One region of the Flectobacillus rivi genome, then DNA from elsewhere that is predicted to be linked to it. Evidence: riboswitches for the same ligand, from Rfam matches in the RefSeq annotation. Region 1 holds a riboswitch; each other region holds the start of a gene.
The links. A riboswitch is a leader RNA that binds a small molecule or an ion and turns the genes downstream of it on or off. The one in region 1 is predicted to bind cobalamin.
Positions count from the first base shown of each region.

Region 2: another riboswitch for cobalamin. It lies ahead of metE (5-methyltetrahydropteroyltriglutamate--homocysteine S-methyltransferase); the one in region 1 lies ahead of QM481_RS16395 (TonB-dependent receptor plug domain-containing protein).
Region 3: another riboswitch for cobalamin. It lies ahead of QM481_RS20950 (TonB-dependent receptor plug domain-containing protein); the one in region 1 lies ahead of QM481_RS16395 (TonB-dependent receptor plug domain-containing protein).

Region 1 is NZ_JASHIE010000011.1:163,943-168,700, forward strand. It holds gene QM481_RS16390 (DUF6580 family putative transport protein) at 1-173, opposite strand, end outside; gene QM481_RS16395 (TonB-dependent receptor plug domain-containing protein) at 237-2,204, opposite strand; cobalamin riboswitch at 2,368-2,570, opposite strand; gene QM481_RS16400 (GH92 family glycosyl hydrolase) at 2,961-4,758, shown strand, end outside.
Region 2 is NZ_JASHIE010000009.1:241,771-246,528, forward strand. It holds gene QM481_RS13810 (ABC transporter permease) at 1-747, opposite strand, end outside; gene QM481_RS13815 (efflux RND transporter periplasmic adaptor subunit) at 744-1,826, opposite strand; cobalamin riboswitch at 2,163-2,360, shown strand; gene metE (5-methyltetrahydropteroyltriglutamate--homocysteine S-methyltransferase) at 2,847-4,758, shown strand, end outside.
Region 3 is NZ_JASHIE010000017.1:22,423-27,180, forward strand. It holds gene QM481_RS20945 (GSCFA domain-containing protein) at 683-1,660, opposite strand; cobalamin riboswitch at 1,820-2,026, shown strand; gene QM481_RS20950 (TonB-dependent receptor plug domain-containing protein) at 2,160-4,121, shown strand; gene QM481_RS20955 (Dph6-related ATP pyrophosphatase) at 4,736-4,758, shown strand, end outside.

The sequences.
Region 1 (4,758 bases):
AAGGCTTTCCAGCGTTGAGAAAAATAAGTACCTCCAAATAAGCCCATAGCGCCAATTGGCGTAAAATTACTCAAAGGATTGAGACATGAGGCGTTGATGAGGCGTGCTGTTCCTACCAAAATTACAATTGATAGTAGCAGACTTACACGTGGATTTAGTTGTGTTTTTGTCATGTTTGTAATCGTTTTTACTGTTAGCAAGGCAGAAAAACAGTGTTTTCTACCTTGCCTCGCTTTTTAGTGAATACTAAATACCGCTCCAGCCATGAAGTTACGACGACGACTATTGTAGCCTGGCACGTCCGAAAACTCCTTGTCTGTAAGGTTTTTCAAATCAAAGAATAATTTGATGGTCGAATTGATTTGATACTCTGTATAAAAATCTAATGTTGTGTAATTTCCGAGAACAACTTTTGCATCGTCGTAAGGACCACTACTTGCTTTGCTTACCGAACGAAGTGCTAATTGAGCTGACCAATTTCTCAAGATTTGATAAGCCACATTTACGTTAACTGTATGCTTTGGGCGACGGAAAAGATTGGCATAGGTGGTGTCTTTACCAGCTACTTGTGTAGTTACTTCGCCATCTACAAAGGTATAATTGGCTTTTACTTGTGCTTTGCCAATACCCCATTGAGCATCTACTTCAAACCCATGGTCTTTCTGTTGACTCAAGTTTACATAACGTCCCCAAGGGTCTTGGTTGATACTGATATAAGCAATCACATCTTTGATATTGCGATTGAAGTACACCCCACGAATATATGATTGGTGATTCTTGCTAAAAAATTGGGCACCGATTTCACCTGTTTTACCTACCTCTGGCTTCAAAGCTTCGTTGCCATAAGGTGAGAATAATTGGTATAAGGATGGCGCTTTGTAGCTTGAAGAATAGGTAGCTAATACTTTTAATCTTGACCCAACCCAATAGAACGGATTAACGTTATACGTAAAGTTGTTACCATAAATAGAATGATTGTTGTAACGTCCACCAAGCTCTAAACCAAATCCATTGAAGTCTTGTAAATTCAAAGAAGTATAGCCACTAAACAAACTTGTATTGGCTGTTGAAGCTTTAATAGCTGGACTTTCATATGGGCCATAGCTACTGATAGACAAATACGTTTGGTCGGTATTTTGCCAACGGTTTTCTACGCCTAATACCCATTTGATTTTATCAGAAAATGTATGAGCATAGTAAGCCTCCGCAAATCTTGCTACGCCACGGTAGTATCCATAAGAATATTTGGCAAAAGCACCAGCCTCCACATGAGCCGAATCATCAACATAAACTCTTTGACCGTTAGTTTGCTGAAAATTGACCGTTAATTTTCCATTTTTCAATTGGTAAGCACCGCCAACAGACCAAAGCAAGTTCTTATTTTCAAAAGTATAGTCTTTTTCATCTTTGAAAGACCCTGCATCCAAGTCAGTTTTGTAATAATTACTCATCAAATCAGCTCTCAACGTTAAGTTTTCACCTACTTGTTGACCCAATTTTACCTGAAAATTATTTTGCTTAAAACCGTCATTATCAAAAGCAGTTTTAGCTGTTTCTGGCTGTTTAGCTGCAGAGATACCATTTGATTTAGTACCATTCCACGACAAGCCATAAGTCGTTTTTTTGTACTGACCGCCTGCATTTACACTAGCACGGTAGGTATCATAGCTACCACCTGCCAAGCTTCCACTAAGACCTAATTTTTTACCACTATTTTTTGTCGTGATAATATTAATGACACCTGCTACAGCATCGGAACCATACAAACTAGACTGTCCACCTTTCAAAATCTCGATACGCTCGATTTGGTCGATAGCAATCAAGTTGATGTCAAACGAAGTAGAAGCACCAGAAGGGTCATATACAGGCAGGCCATCGACCAAAATCAAAGTATAACCAGCGCCTGCGCCACGCAAATACAAATCTTGGTTAGTACCAAGTGTATTCTGAGAACCAATTACCGTAAGGCCAACTTGTTGATTCAACAACTCGCCTATGGTTTTACCTTTGCTACGCTGGATTGTAGCTGCATCAATTACTGTAACTACTTTTCCTGACTGAGACTGCTTTTGAGGATATTTGTTTGTACTAACAACTACCTCATCAAGCACCTGAGTCTTTTCTGAATTTTGAGCAATACTTTCTACACTTGCACATAAGGCAAGCATTACTACTGATGGAATAAACTTTGAAGAATAAAACATTTAGAATTTGAACTTCCATTTTTTTATTAACCCATTTCAAAACATTCATTCTAATACCGCAAAAGACAGCACAGAGAACTGTTTAAAAATGTTGATAATGGTCAATAAAAAAAGTGAAAATACTATGCGAACGCTCGATTTTTGCTCATCCTCCGTAAGCGCCTATCAAGAATAATCTATGGCAGGTCTCCTGACTTCACTCGTCAAACTCGAACCTTCCCGAATTGCTTCAGTGGTTATGAGGATTGAGTTGACACGATTGAGTGTTACAGTTGCGGGGACAGTTCAGGTATCACACCTGATTCCCTATTAAGCTTTGAGGTTTTTACTGGGAAAAACTAAAGCACCATAAACTGTTGGCAAAGTTAGGCAAAAAATTAGGACAAAAAAAATAGCGTATCAACTAAATCGATACGCTATTCCAAACTACACCAAATATTATTATGATAACCACAATTGTGGCTCTCGAAAGTCTTGTTTCATTGTAAAAGCACTTTGATGTTACAAATTTGAGTATTTATTATTAATAATAAAATAAGTAATTATACTTAATTGTTAGCAAAATTTATAGATTTAAAATAAGTGCTTTCTTAAATTACTCAAAAAAAACCAGAAAGTCACAAACTTTTATTTTTCGGACTCTCATGCAAATGCGTATAATCATTTCAAACAAATCTGTTAACTTCAAAGCCAATCTCAATTTTTTACATTAATTCTATAATCAAACATTTTTTTACTCCCTGAAATTTTAAAAAAATGACCCATTTTCTAAAAAACTCAAAAATCTTAACACTTTTATTCGGCAGTTTGACGCTTGGTACACAAGCCCAAACCGTTGATAAAGTAAATGACCCCGTAGAATGGATTAATCCGTTGATGGGTACAGCTTCAAAGCCTAGTCTTTCTACAGGAAACACTTATCCAGCCATTGCTTTGCCTTGGGGGATGAATTTCTGGATGCCACAAACTGGAAAAATGGGCGATGGTTGGGCTTACACTTACGATGCCGACAAAATTCGTGGCTTCAAACAAACTCACCAACCAAGTCCTTGGATCAACGACTATGGTCAGTTTGCGATTATGCCTATCACTGGCAAAATTCGCTTTCAGGAAGACCAACGTGCTAGCTGGTTTTCACACAAATCCGAAATTGCTAAGCCCTATTACTACAGTGTGTATTTGGCAGATCATGACGTTACTACCGAAATCACACCTACGGAACGTGCGGCTATGATGCGGTTTACCTTTCCGAAAACTGACAGCGCTTTTGTAGTAATTGATGCTTTGGATAAAGGTTCTTTTGTGAAAATTATTCCTGAAAAAAATCAAATCATTGGTTATACTACCAAAAACAGTGGTGGCGTTCCCGAAAATTTCAAGAACTATTTTATCATTCAGTTTGACAAGCCTATTACTTACAAATCGGTTTGGAAAGCTAAAGAATTACTTGCGAACGAATTATCAGTAACAGATAATCATGTTGGGGCGGTTGTAGGATTCAAAATTTCCAAACGTGGCGAGCAAGTAACAGCTAAAATTGCTTCTTCTTTTATCAGTTTTGAACAAGCTGAAATTAACCTAAAAGAAGTAGGAAATCAATCCTTCGAGGAGGTCAAAAACTTAGGAAAAGGTATTTGGAATACCGCTCTTTCAAGAATTGCAGTAGAAGGCGGCAGCGTAGACCAAACTCGTACTTTTTACTCGTGTTTGTATCGTACCATGCTTTTTCCAAGAAAATTCTATGAACTAGATGCCAAAGGAAAAGTTGTTCACTACAGCCCTTATAATGGTCAAGTATTGCCAGGCTATATGTTTACAGATAATGGTTTTTGGGACACCTTCCGTGCGGTATTTCCATTCTTTAACCTAATGCACCGTAATTTGAACTCACAAATTATGGAAGGGTTGGTCAATGCCTATAAAGAAAGCGGGTTTCTTCCAGAATGGGCAAGTCCCGGGCACCGTGACTGTATGATTGGTTCAAACTCAGCTTCCTTAATAGCCGATGCTTATATCAAAGGCGTTAGAGGTTTTGATGTTGAAACACTCTATCAAGCAATGTTGAAAAACAGTGAAAATGAAGGGCCATTAACATCGGTAGGTCGTAAAGGCGTAAAATACTACAACGATTTAGGATATGTACCTTATGATGTAAAAATCAACGAAAATGCTGCTCGTACACTTGAATATGCTTACGATGATTTCTGTATTTATCAGTTAGGAAAAGCATTAAATAAGCCAGCTTCAGAATTAGAGAGATTTGCCAAACGTTCACAAAATTACAAAAATCTCTATGACCCAAGTCACAAATTGATGCGTGGCAAAAATGCAGATGGTAACTTCCAATCACCTTTCAATCCGTTCAAATGGGGCGATGCGTTTACAGAAGGTAACTCTTGGCATTACACTTGGAGTGTATTCCATGACATTAAAGGATTATCAAATTTGATGGGCGGTAAAAAGGAATTTGCCAATATGTTGGATTCTGTTTTTGTGGTTCCGCCCGTTTTCGATGACTCGTATTATGGCTTTGTGATTCATGAAATTCGTGAAA
Region 2 (4,758 bases), on a different contig from region 1:
ATTCAAATCATACAATTTAATTTGAATATCGGTCACATAGGCATTGCTTTGTCCGATGAGTTTTTGAGCTGTTTTTAAAGAAGTATAACTCTGAACTTTATCTATCTCGCCCAGTCCAGATTGGAAATATCCTACCACTTTTAAGGGAAATCTATCACCTTTGGCGGTGGTGATTTGTACCACATCGCCAATATTTGCTAACATTTTGTCTGCCAAACCTTTTCCCAAAATAATACTATTGGGAATATTTTTCAAATCCATATACGAACCTGAAGTAACGTAATCGCCAAACGAAAAAAGTCTTGCTTCTGCCTCTACATCTATTCCGTTGACTACGCCTGTTACATCTGTTTCGCCCACATTGAAAAATACTTGGGCAATCATTTTGGGTGAAATTCCCAAAACGCGTTTGTCTTTTTTTAAAGTATTAATGATGGCAGCACTGTTGGCAATCTGAGCATTTTTCCCGTTGGGCTTGATAGACCTGATAAAATTGTGATATTTCTTATAACGACTATCTAGCAAAATAGGCTGATTTTCATTGGCTTTTATTTCGTTAAAAAGTCGTACATGTGGGGTTCTATTCAATACTAAGCTATCCAAGAGGTCGTTGAGCCCGTTCATAAAACCCAACAATGCGATGAACATGGTAATACTAAACATCACCCCAATGGCCGCCACCAAGGTTTGTTTCCAACGAGCCAAAGATAGCGATTGAGCAATATTCCAAATTAGTGGGTAGTTCATAGCGTAGGTTTTTGGATAGCGTCTTGGGCAGTAATCCCTGATAAAATTTCAACACGTTGGAAGTCCTTCAGTCCAACTTTTACAGGTCTTTTTTGACCATCTTTGTCCAAGATAAACTGTTCATCAACCAAATAATTTCTTGGAATCGTCAATACCTTTGGTCTTTCAGCAGTAATGATATTTGCCTCTACATTGAGGTTGGGATACAAGACTTGAGGTTGCACTATAAAGCCAGCTTTTACTGTAAAAGTCCTAGTTTTTTCATTCATTAAAGGGTCAATGCTATTAACTCTGGCTTCAAATACCTGTTTGTCGTAACTATCTAAAGTAAGTAATATTTTTTGTCCAATTTTGACACGAGTAATATCATCTTCGTCGATTTGTAATTCAAGTATAAAAGCTTTTGCATCGCCGATAATAGCCACAGGGTTTTGGATAGCAACCATTTCACCTATTTCTTTCGAAAAACTATAAATACGTCCAGACACCTCGGCTCGAACGGCAAAGTCAGAAGCTATACTCTTGGCCAAAGCGACATTTTTGGCAGATTGTTCGGCAGAGAATTTAATTTGACGACGCAATTCGCTCACTCGTATTTCGGCTGATTGGAAGGCTGTTTGGGAGTTATGATAGGCTAGTTCACGCTGTTCTTGATCTACTTTTGTTCCGATTTGTTGTTGCCAAAGAGCATTTTGTCGACGCCAAAGCAGGGAGTCTGAACGTAGTTTTTGATAAGCTAAATCTTTAGCGATAACCGCATCACGCAAACGTTCCTGATTAGATTTGACAGAAGCATTTTCAAAACTCAACTCCGCATTCTCGATATTGAGTTTTGCACTAGGGTTAGCGATTTCGAATAAAATTTGCCCTTTTTCGACAAAATCACCTTCTTTTACTTTTAAAGAAGCAATAACTCCTGCGTTTTTAGGAAAAACCTGATATTGATTGACACTTTTTACGATCCCCGAAGCATAAACTGACTCGGAAATTGCCTGAATTTGAGGGTAAATCGTTTCCACCTTTTTCTTACAGCCTGTTATCAGACCTATCAGTAAGACTCCTGCCAACCAATGTTTCATGTGTGTTAACTTTAAAGTTGTTTATACGTCAGCCTCTCAAAGCATCATTTTGTTTGATGATGTAGGAATGTTTAAAATTAGAAAGATTTTGCAAACTCAATCATGAGGATAATTGGTTTTTGTCTTGATAATGGTCAAAATCTTGGGTAAATACTATATGAAGTTTTACTTTTTGTTAAAATCCTGAAAGATATATAAACCTTTATTGCCTATTTATAAAGATAAAATAACTAAAATTGGTGATTATTTTTATTTAAATATCTGATTTTTTACTAAAAATCAGTGAAGTGTAAAAATATATCTTTGTGGCAATCTACCTTTGTCCCATCCATTTTACACATCAATCGGAAAAGTAGTATCAAAGTGTTGCTTTGATTTAAAAAGGAATCGTGTGTGAATCACGAACAGACGTGCTACTGTATTTAACCGCTCTTCGGGGCAAGTCGTGTACAATATATCCATTGTTCCAGCTGGAATGAGAAGGAGTACAACGATGTTATAAGTCAGGAGACTTGCTGCTTTTCTCAATGACAAGACTCTCACGAATAGGGTGTTGGACGCGCATTGATTTTTCAAACTCATTTACGAATGAGTGATTGAGCACATTAGTGATTTTAAGACTATGTTTAAATTTTATAAGTCATTGAAAAATAAAAGTATCTATTTGTTTTTCTGAAATCCTGTTGTTTGAGCCGCAGGCGAGTTTAGGATTTCTTGACTTTCTTTTGTTACTTTTCTTGTGTCAAGACAAGAAAAGTAAGGAGTGTCAAAATGAAAATTTGTTTTTTCAACAAATGCCAGATAAAATTTTTAAACATACTCATAAAACTAATAAGCTCTATTGATATAAATTCAGGTCAGCTTTTGTTAAACATCAAAATGTGGTGTTTCATGATGTTTGCTTTTGAGAAAGCCGAAAGCTGATACCTGAAAGCTTTTGAAAAATCTGTTCCATTCGTTGAAGGTTTTGTGTGTTGTGCCTAAATGGTTGAGTATTTCATTTTTAAACATTCAACCAACATGCTTACTCACATCCTTGGCTATCCACGTATCGGTAGCAAAAGAGAACTCAAAAAAGCCTGCGAACAATACTGGTCAGGCAAAATCAGTAAAGAAGAATTACAGTCTCAGGCATATCAGTTGAGATTAGAACACTGGAAAATCCAGCAGGAAAATGGCATTGACCTTATTCCAAGCAACGATTTTTCTTTGTATGATCATGTACTAGACTTGTCATTGACACTAGGCGTAATTCCACAACGTTATCAGGCATTAGTGGATGGAAAATCTAGTAAAGAATTAGATATTTATTTTGCTATGGCTCGTGGTTATCAGAAGGAAGGTTTTGACGTCGTAGCCTGCGAGATGACCAAATGGTTTGATACCAATTACCACTATATCGTTCCTGAATTTACTAAAAATCAACAATTTTATAGATTCTCAAATAAGCCCATTCAAGAGTTTGAAGAGGCAAAACGATTGGATATAATCACCAAACCTGTCTTGATTGGCCCCGTTTCTTATTTGCTTTTAGGAAAAGAAAAGGAAAAAGGATTTAATCGTCTAGACTTGATTCAGCGTTTGTTGCCTGTTTATATCGAGTTATTACAGGAACTTGAAAGTCGTGGCGCACATACGATTCAAATTGATGAGCCTTATTTGGTGATGGATTTGTCGGCAAAAGAAAGAGCTGTTTTCCAAGAAGTTTATCAGCAAATTAGAAAAGCATTGCCTGCCCTTCAAATCGTTTTGGCGACTTATTTTGAATGTTCTGGCGATAATTTATCTACTACGTTAAGCCTCCCTGTCGATTGCCTTCATGTTGATTTAGTTCGTTGTCCGTCTCAATTAGGAGATATTCTCGATCAGGAAGCTTTTGTCAATGGAACTACCAAGCTTTCGTTGGGCTTAGTAGATGGTAGAAATATTTGGAAAAATGATTTTACCAACTCTTTAAGTTTTATTGAAAAAGCTCTTTCAAAACTTGGAGAAGAGCGTGTTTGGATTGCACCATCGTGTTCATTATTGCATACGCCTTACGATTTGGATTTGGAAAAAGACGAAAGTGTATTAACTCCAACCATCAAAAATTGGATGGCTTTCGCTAAACAAAAATTGAAGGAGGTGCGTACATTGGCTGATTTGACCAAACCACAATTGTTTAGCAGTTTAGCTTCTATTTTGACTGAAAATCAACAGGCTATCGAAAGTAGAAAGTCTTCAACCCTCATTCATCGTCCAACGGTTAAATCTCAAATTCAAGGTATTAAAAACGCTGATTTTGAGCGTGAAGCACCGTTTGCACTTCGCCAGTCGATTCAAAAAGAATTATTACGATTACCGCTGTTACCTACAACAACGATTGGTTCTTTTCCTCAAACAACAGAAGTACGTCAGTTAAGAGCTAATTATAAAAAAGGTCTTATTTCTGATGAAGTTTATACACAAGAAGTAGAAACTGAAATCAAAAAGGCCATTCATTGGCAAGAAGAATTGGGCTTGGACGTATTAGTTCATGGCGAGTTCGAGCGTAATGATATGGTTGAATACTTTGGTGAGCTATTGTCTGGTTATGTATTTTCTCAAAATGGCTGGGTACAAAGTTATGGCAGCCGTTGTGTGAAACCTCCCATTATTTTTGGAGATATTGAGCGCAAAGGAGATATGACAGTTCGCTGGACGAAATATGCACAATCACAAACTTCTAAAATTGTGAAAGGAATGCTCACAGGACCAATCACCATGTTACAATGGTCATTTGTGAGAGACGACCAACCAAGACGATTAACAGCATTTCAGTTGGCATTGGCTATCCGTGAGGAAGTTGTCGCTTTAGAAAAAGCAGGCATCAAAATTATCCAGATTGACGAACCAGCCATACGTGAAGGTTTACCATTGAGAAAAGAAAATGCGCCAATTTACTTGGATTGGG
Region 3 (4,758 bases), on a different contig from region 1:
GCACATCGAAGGTTTCGGCCTTCAACCTAAATGTTAAGCCTACCGAAAGGGACTTAATTTTTTTGAGATTGTTTTTGGATAATTTTTAAATCCTTTCTCTTCTAGGGAAAGGATTTATTTTTTTTATATGGGGCAATATCTGCTATTTGAGTGTTTTTTGAGCGAATTACATGACTTAAATAGCTTTTTTACATAAGGTGTATTTTAGTACTAAATCAAGATTTGTTTTTGGTATAAAAAGAGGGGATGAAAATATTTGTTCATTTTGTTTAAAAAAAAATTGTTAAAATTATATTTTATTCAAAAAATGCTATTACATTTGTAAAGCTAAGCAGTTAGCAATATTCAAAAACAATCTCGACAAGATATAAAGTGATTCTCTAGATTAGAGAAAACAATTTGACTTAACAAAAGATTTGAATCCAGAAACGGATAGAAGCTTTTAAAGATATTTTCAGAGCGAATTTTAAAATGATAAAATTTTAGGGTCACCGTAAGTGACAAACTATGAAAGTACCAATTTGATTAATTTACTAAACTCAAAACAACTATTTAACTTTGAAGCTCTGATAAGCCCCAGCTAACCACTGGGGCTTTTTTATTGAGTAATTTAGTGATTTTCTATTGAGTGATTGTTGAAATTCTCCTTCAAGTTTTGTCAATACAGATAACGAATATACCGTTAACGATTAACCTCTTTCACGATTTGTGCTAAAACCTGCTGTTTCTCTGCCGATATATCTACTTGGTTTTCTATACCCTCCAGTTGCTTTAATACATTTTGTAAAAACTTCTGATGAGCTTCGGACGTAATATCAAAAGGCTTGTGAGTTAACGCTCTTTTGATTTGTTGCCATTTAGGTAAAAAAGTTTGTAAATCGTCTGAAAAATAGGTTTTTGTAAACTGCTCAAAAATATATTGCTCTGCCACTTCATTGGGATGAATCATGTCTGCCTTATAGAAACGATAATCACGAAGATCGTCTATCATGATTTCATAAGATGGAAAATACGCTACATTTTCATAATCAGCACTGAGATAATGACAGGCCGTTCGAAGAATTGATTTTGACAATTGGTTTTCGGCAAGTCCTTCTTTGGTATGTCGCACTGGCGAAACAGTAATAATGATTTTTAGAGAAGGATTTAATTCTGTTATGGCTTTATGCAACTCTGCAAACTTTTTACAAATATCCTTCACACTCAATAAATCCTTTTCAAATAAGCTTGCGGGCATTTTATGACAATTGGCTACATAGCTCGGTGTAGTTTTGAGCTGATGCACAAATGCCGTTCCGAAGGTTAAAACTAATAAGTCATATTGCTGAATCTGAATTTTTGCTAAGCTATCATTCAGTAATTCCTTTAGAGATTCCTGCTGAGAAGCAAAAAATTGCGAATGAAAATCATAATGCAACCATGTTTGTTGGTGCTGTACAAATAGTCGCTCATCGGCTTGTTGGTAGTTAGGATTCAAAAGTTTGAATATCGACATGGGGTTAAACAACGTCCCGAAAGGGTTAACTTCGGTCGCAATTTTGTTTTCTTCAAGCTTTTGTCCGATAACCTGTGCAAAGCATGAACCAACTGTCAGTACCTTGGACTGAAGTTGTATTTGAAAGGGCGATTTTTCTATTTTTATTGGCGTTCTGAATTCCATAAGGCGATTTTGACTGAATATTTTACAAAGGTAAAGTTAAGCAATTTAGGCTATGATAAGTTTTAAAGCCTGTTTAACAGACACTCTGTTAGTCTTAAAATAAGATTCTAAAATTGAAAAGAATTCTCTATTCTCTAATTCCCTCAATCACAATTTACTACCTTTGTACCAGATATAGGTGCTTTATACGTCAAATCTACGAAGTGTTAAAGCTTAATAGGGAATTAGGTGCAATACCTAGACTGTCCCCGCAACTGTAAGTTTCAATGATGTCGAATTCAATCTTCATGGCCACTGCCCGTCGGGCGGGAAGGCTCGAAGTCGATGAAACAAGTCAGGAGACCTGCCTTTTATCTATTCTTGGTACAATTTACGGTGGATGAGTTGTCGCTGAGCGTTCGCTTTTCTGTTCATTTTCTTGCCTTTTAATGTCAATTCATTTGAGCCTATCCTATAGGCACGAGTGTTAACTTTAGGGAAGAAAACAATCATCAAATCAATGTTTAAATCTTTATTTTTCTGTTCAGGATTACTTTGCGTGGCAAGCCTAAGTATGGCTCAAAACAATGTGACAAACCTTAATGAAGTAGTAGTTACGGCCAATAAAGTACCTCAAAAGCAACTGCAAACAGGAAAAGTTTTAACCGTTATATCCAAAGAAATTTTGGAGCGCAATGTGGGCAAGTCGCTGGGAGAGCTACTCAACCAACAAGTGGGCATGCAGGTAGTAGGTTCGCAATTAACACTTGGTGCAAATCAAGAAGTAAGTATCAGAGGCTTGAGCAATGGTTATGCTCTTTTGCTCATGGACGGCATTCCATTGAACGACCCTTCTACGATTGGTAATTATTTTGACTTAAACGTTATTTCGATAGACCAAATCGAAAGAATTGAAATTTTGAAAGGAGGGCAATCCACCCTTTATGGTTCGGATGCCGTTGGTGGTGTTATTAATATTATTCGTAAAAAAGCTGACAGTAAACCATTTAGTGCGCAAGCCAATCTTTCGGGAGGAAGTTATGGAACTTGGAAGGGAGCTTTGAATTTGAGTGGTACTTTAAATAAAAACTCCAGTTATTCTTTGGCTTACACCAAGTTGTATTCAAAGGGTATTTCGCAGGCAGCTAATAAAAAAGATGATAACCTAAACGAAAAAGATGCGTTTAATCAAGATGCGCTTCGTGCTCAGTTTCAGCAAAAATTTGGTACAAACCTTACAACCAAAGTTTTTGTAACCCACGAAACTTATCGTGCCGACATTGATAATGGAGCATTTAGCGACGATAAAGACTTTGTAGCCAATAGCAGCAGCACACAAATAGGAGTAGGGGCAGAGTATTTTGTGGGAGGAGGTAAATTAGTGGCTAATTACCATTATAACGACCTCAAACGTAGCTATATCAACGATTCTAATTATGTTGCTCCTGATGCGTATGACAAGTATTCAGCTAGTAATTATGGTGCAAAAACTAACTATGCAGAATTATATGGCAGTTGGAGTTTGGGTAAAAATGTAACATGGTTGATTGGTGCAGAATACCGTGCTCAGAAAATGAGTCAAACCTATTTGTCTATCAGCGATTGGGGACCTTATGAGGATGCTCCATTGAGTGATGATTTGGCAAATGTAAACCAAGTGAGTGGTTACACATCTTTTACCTTGAATAATTTAGGTGGTTTTGGTGCTGAAGCAGGAGGACGTTACAATCATCATTCTTTGTACGGAAATAATTTTACCTACACCCTCAATCCTTATTATTTGTTAGGCAAAAATCTAAAGGTATTAGCTAACTTTTACTCAAGCTTTAAGTCGCCGACTTTGTATCAATTGTATTCTCCTTACGGAAATACAGCTTTGAATCCTGAAAAGTCATTCACGCAAGAAGGCGGTTTTCAGTTGTTTAGCAATAACCAACAATCCTATTTCCGTGCTGTGTATTTTAATACAACCATCAATGATGTGATTATTTTCCAGTCAATTAGTACTGCGCCTTATGGCAAGTATGTTAATTTCAATAAGCAAGCAAGTAAAGGTTTGGAATTGGACGCTCAAGCGCAATTAGGCAAGTTCAATATGTCGGCTACCTATACGCACCAAATTGGAGAATTGACTACCAAAGTAGCAGGAAAAGACACTACTTACAAAAATTTGATTCGTCGTCCAGAAAATGCCTTTACCTTGAGTTTGGGTTATCAGGCTACTTCAAAATTGTATGTTAGTTCAACCTTGAGAGGCATTGGCGCTCGTAAGGACACCTACTATGATAATGACCAATTCAAATCAATTAACGTGGATTTGGATGCGTATCAGCTATTAGATGTTTATGGTGAATATCGCATCAATTCAAAAATCAAAGCGTATGCTGATTTGAGAAATATTTTGAATACCAAATTTGTAGAAATAACAGGCTACCAAACCCGTCAATTTAATGCAAGTATTGGGTTGAGTTTGCAGTTTTAAAAACAATAGAGTGAACAGGCACAAAGGCACAAAGTGGCAAAGTGAAAAGACATTTTGTACTTGTGCTTGAATTGAATATCCAGTTTTAAAAACAATAGAGTGAACAGGCACAAAGTGGCATAGTGAAAAGACTTTTTGTACTTGTGCCTGAATTGAATATCCAGTTTTAAAGATAATAGAGTGAACAGACACAAAGGCATAAAGTGGCAAAGTGAAAAGACTTTTTGTACTTGTGCTTGAATTGAATATCTAGTTTTAAAAACAATAGAGTGAACAGGCGCAAAGGCACGAAGTGATATGGTGAAAAGACTTTTTGTACTTGTGCTTGAATTGAATATCTAGTTTTAAAAACAATAGAGTGAACAGGCGCAAAGGCACGAAGTGATATGGTGAAAAGACATTTTGTACTTGTGCTTGAATTGAATATCTAGTTTTAAAAACAATAGAGTGAACAGGCACAAAGGCACAAAGTGACATAGTGAAAAAACTTTTTGTACTTGTGTTTGAATTTAATATCCAGTTTTAAAATAATAGAGTGAACAGACGTAAGAGTGCTAAGTAGCATAGTGAAAAGACTCTGTGCCTTTGTGCCTGTTCACTATGTCACTTTACTTATGAACCTCCTTTGTTCTTGGTC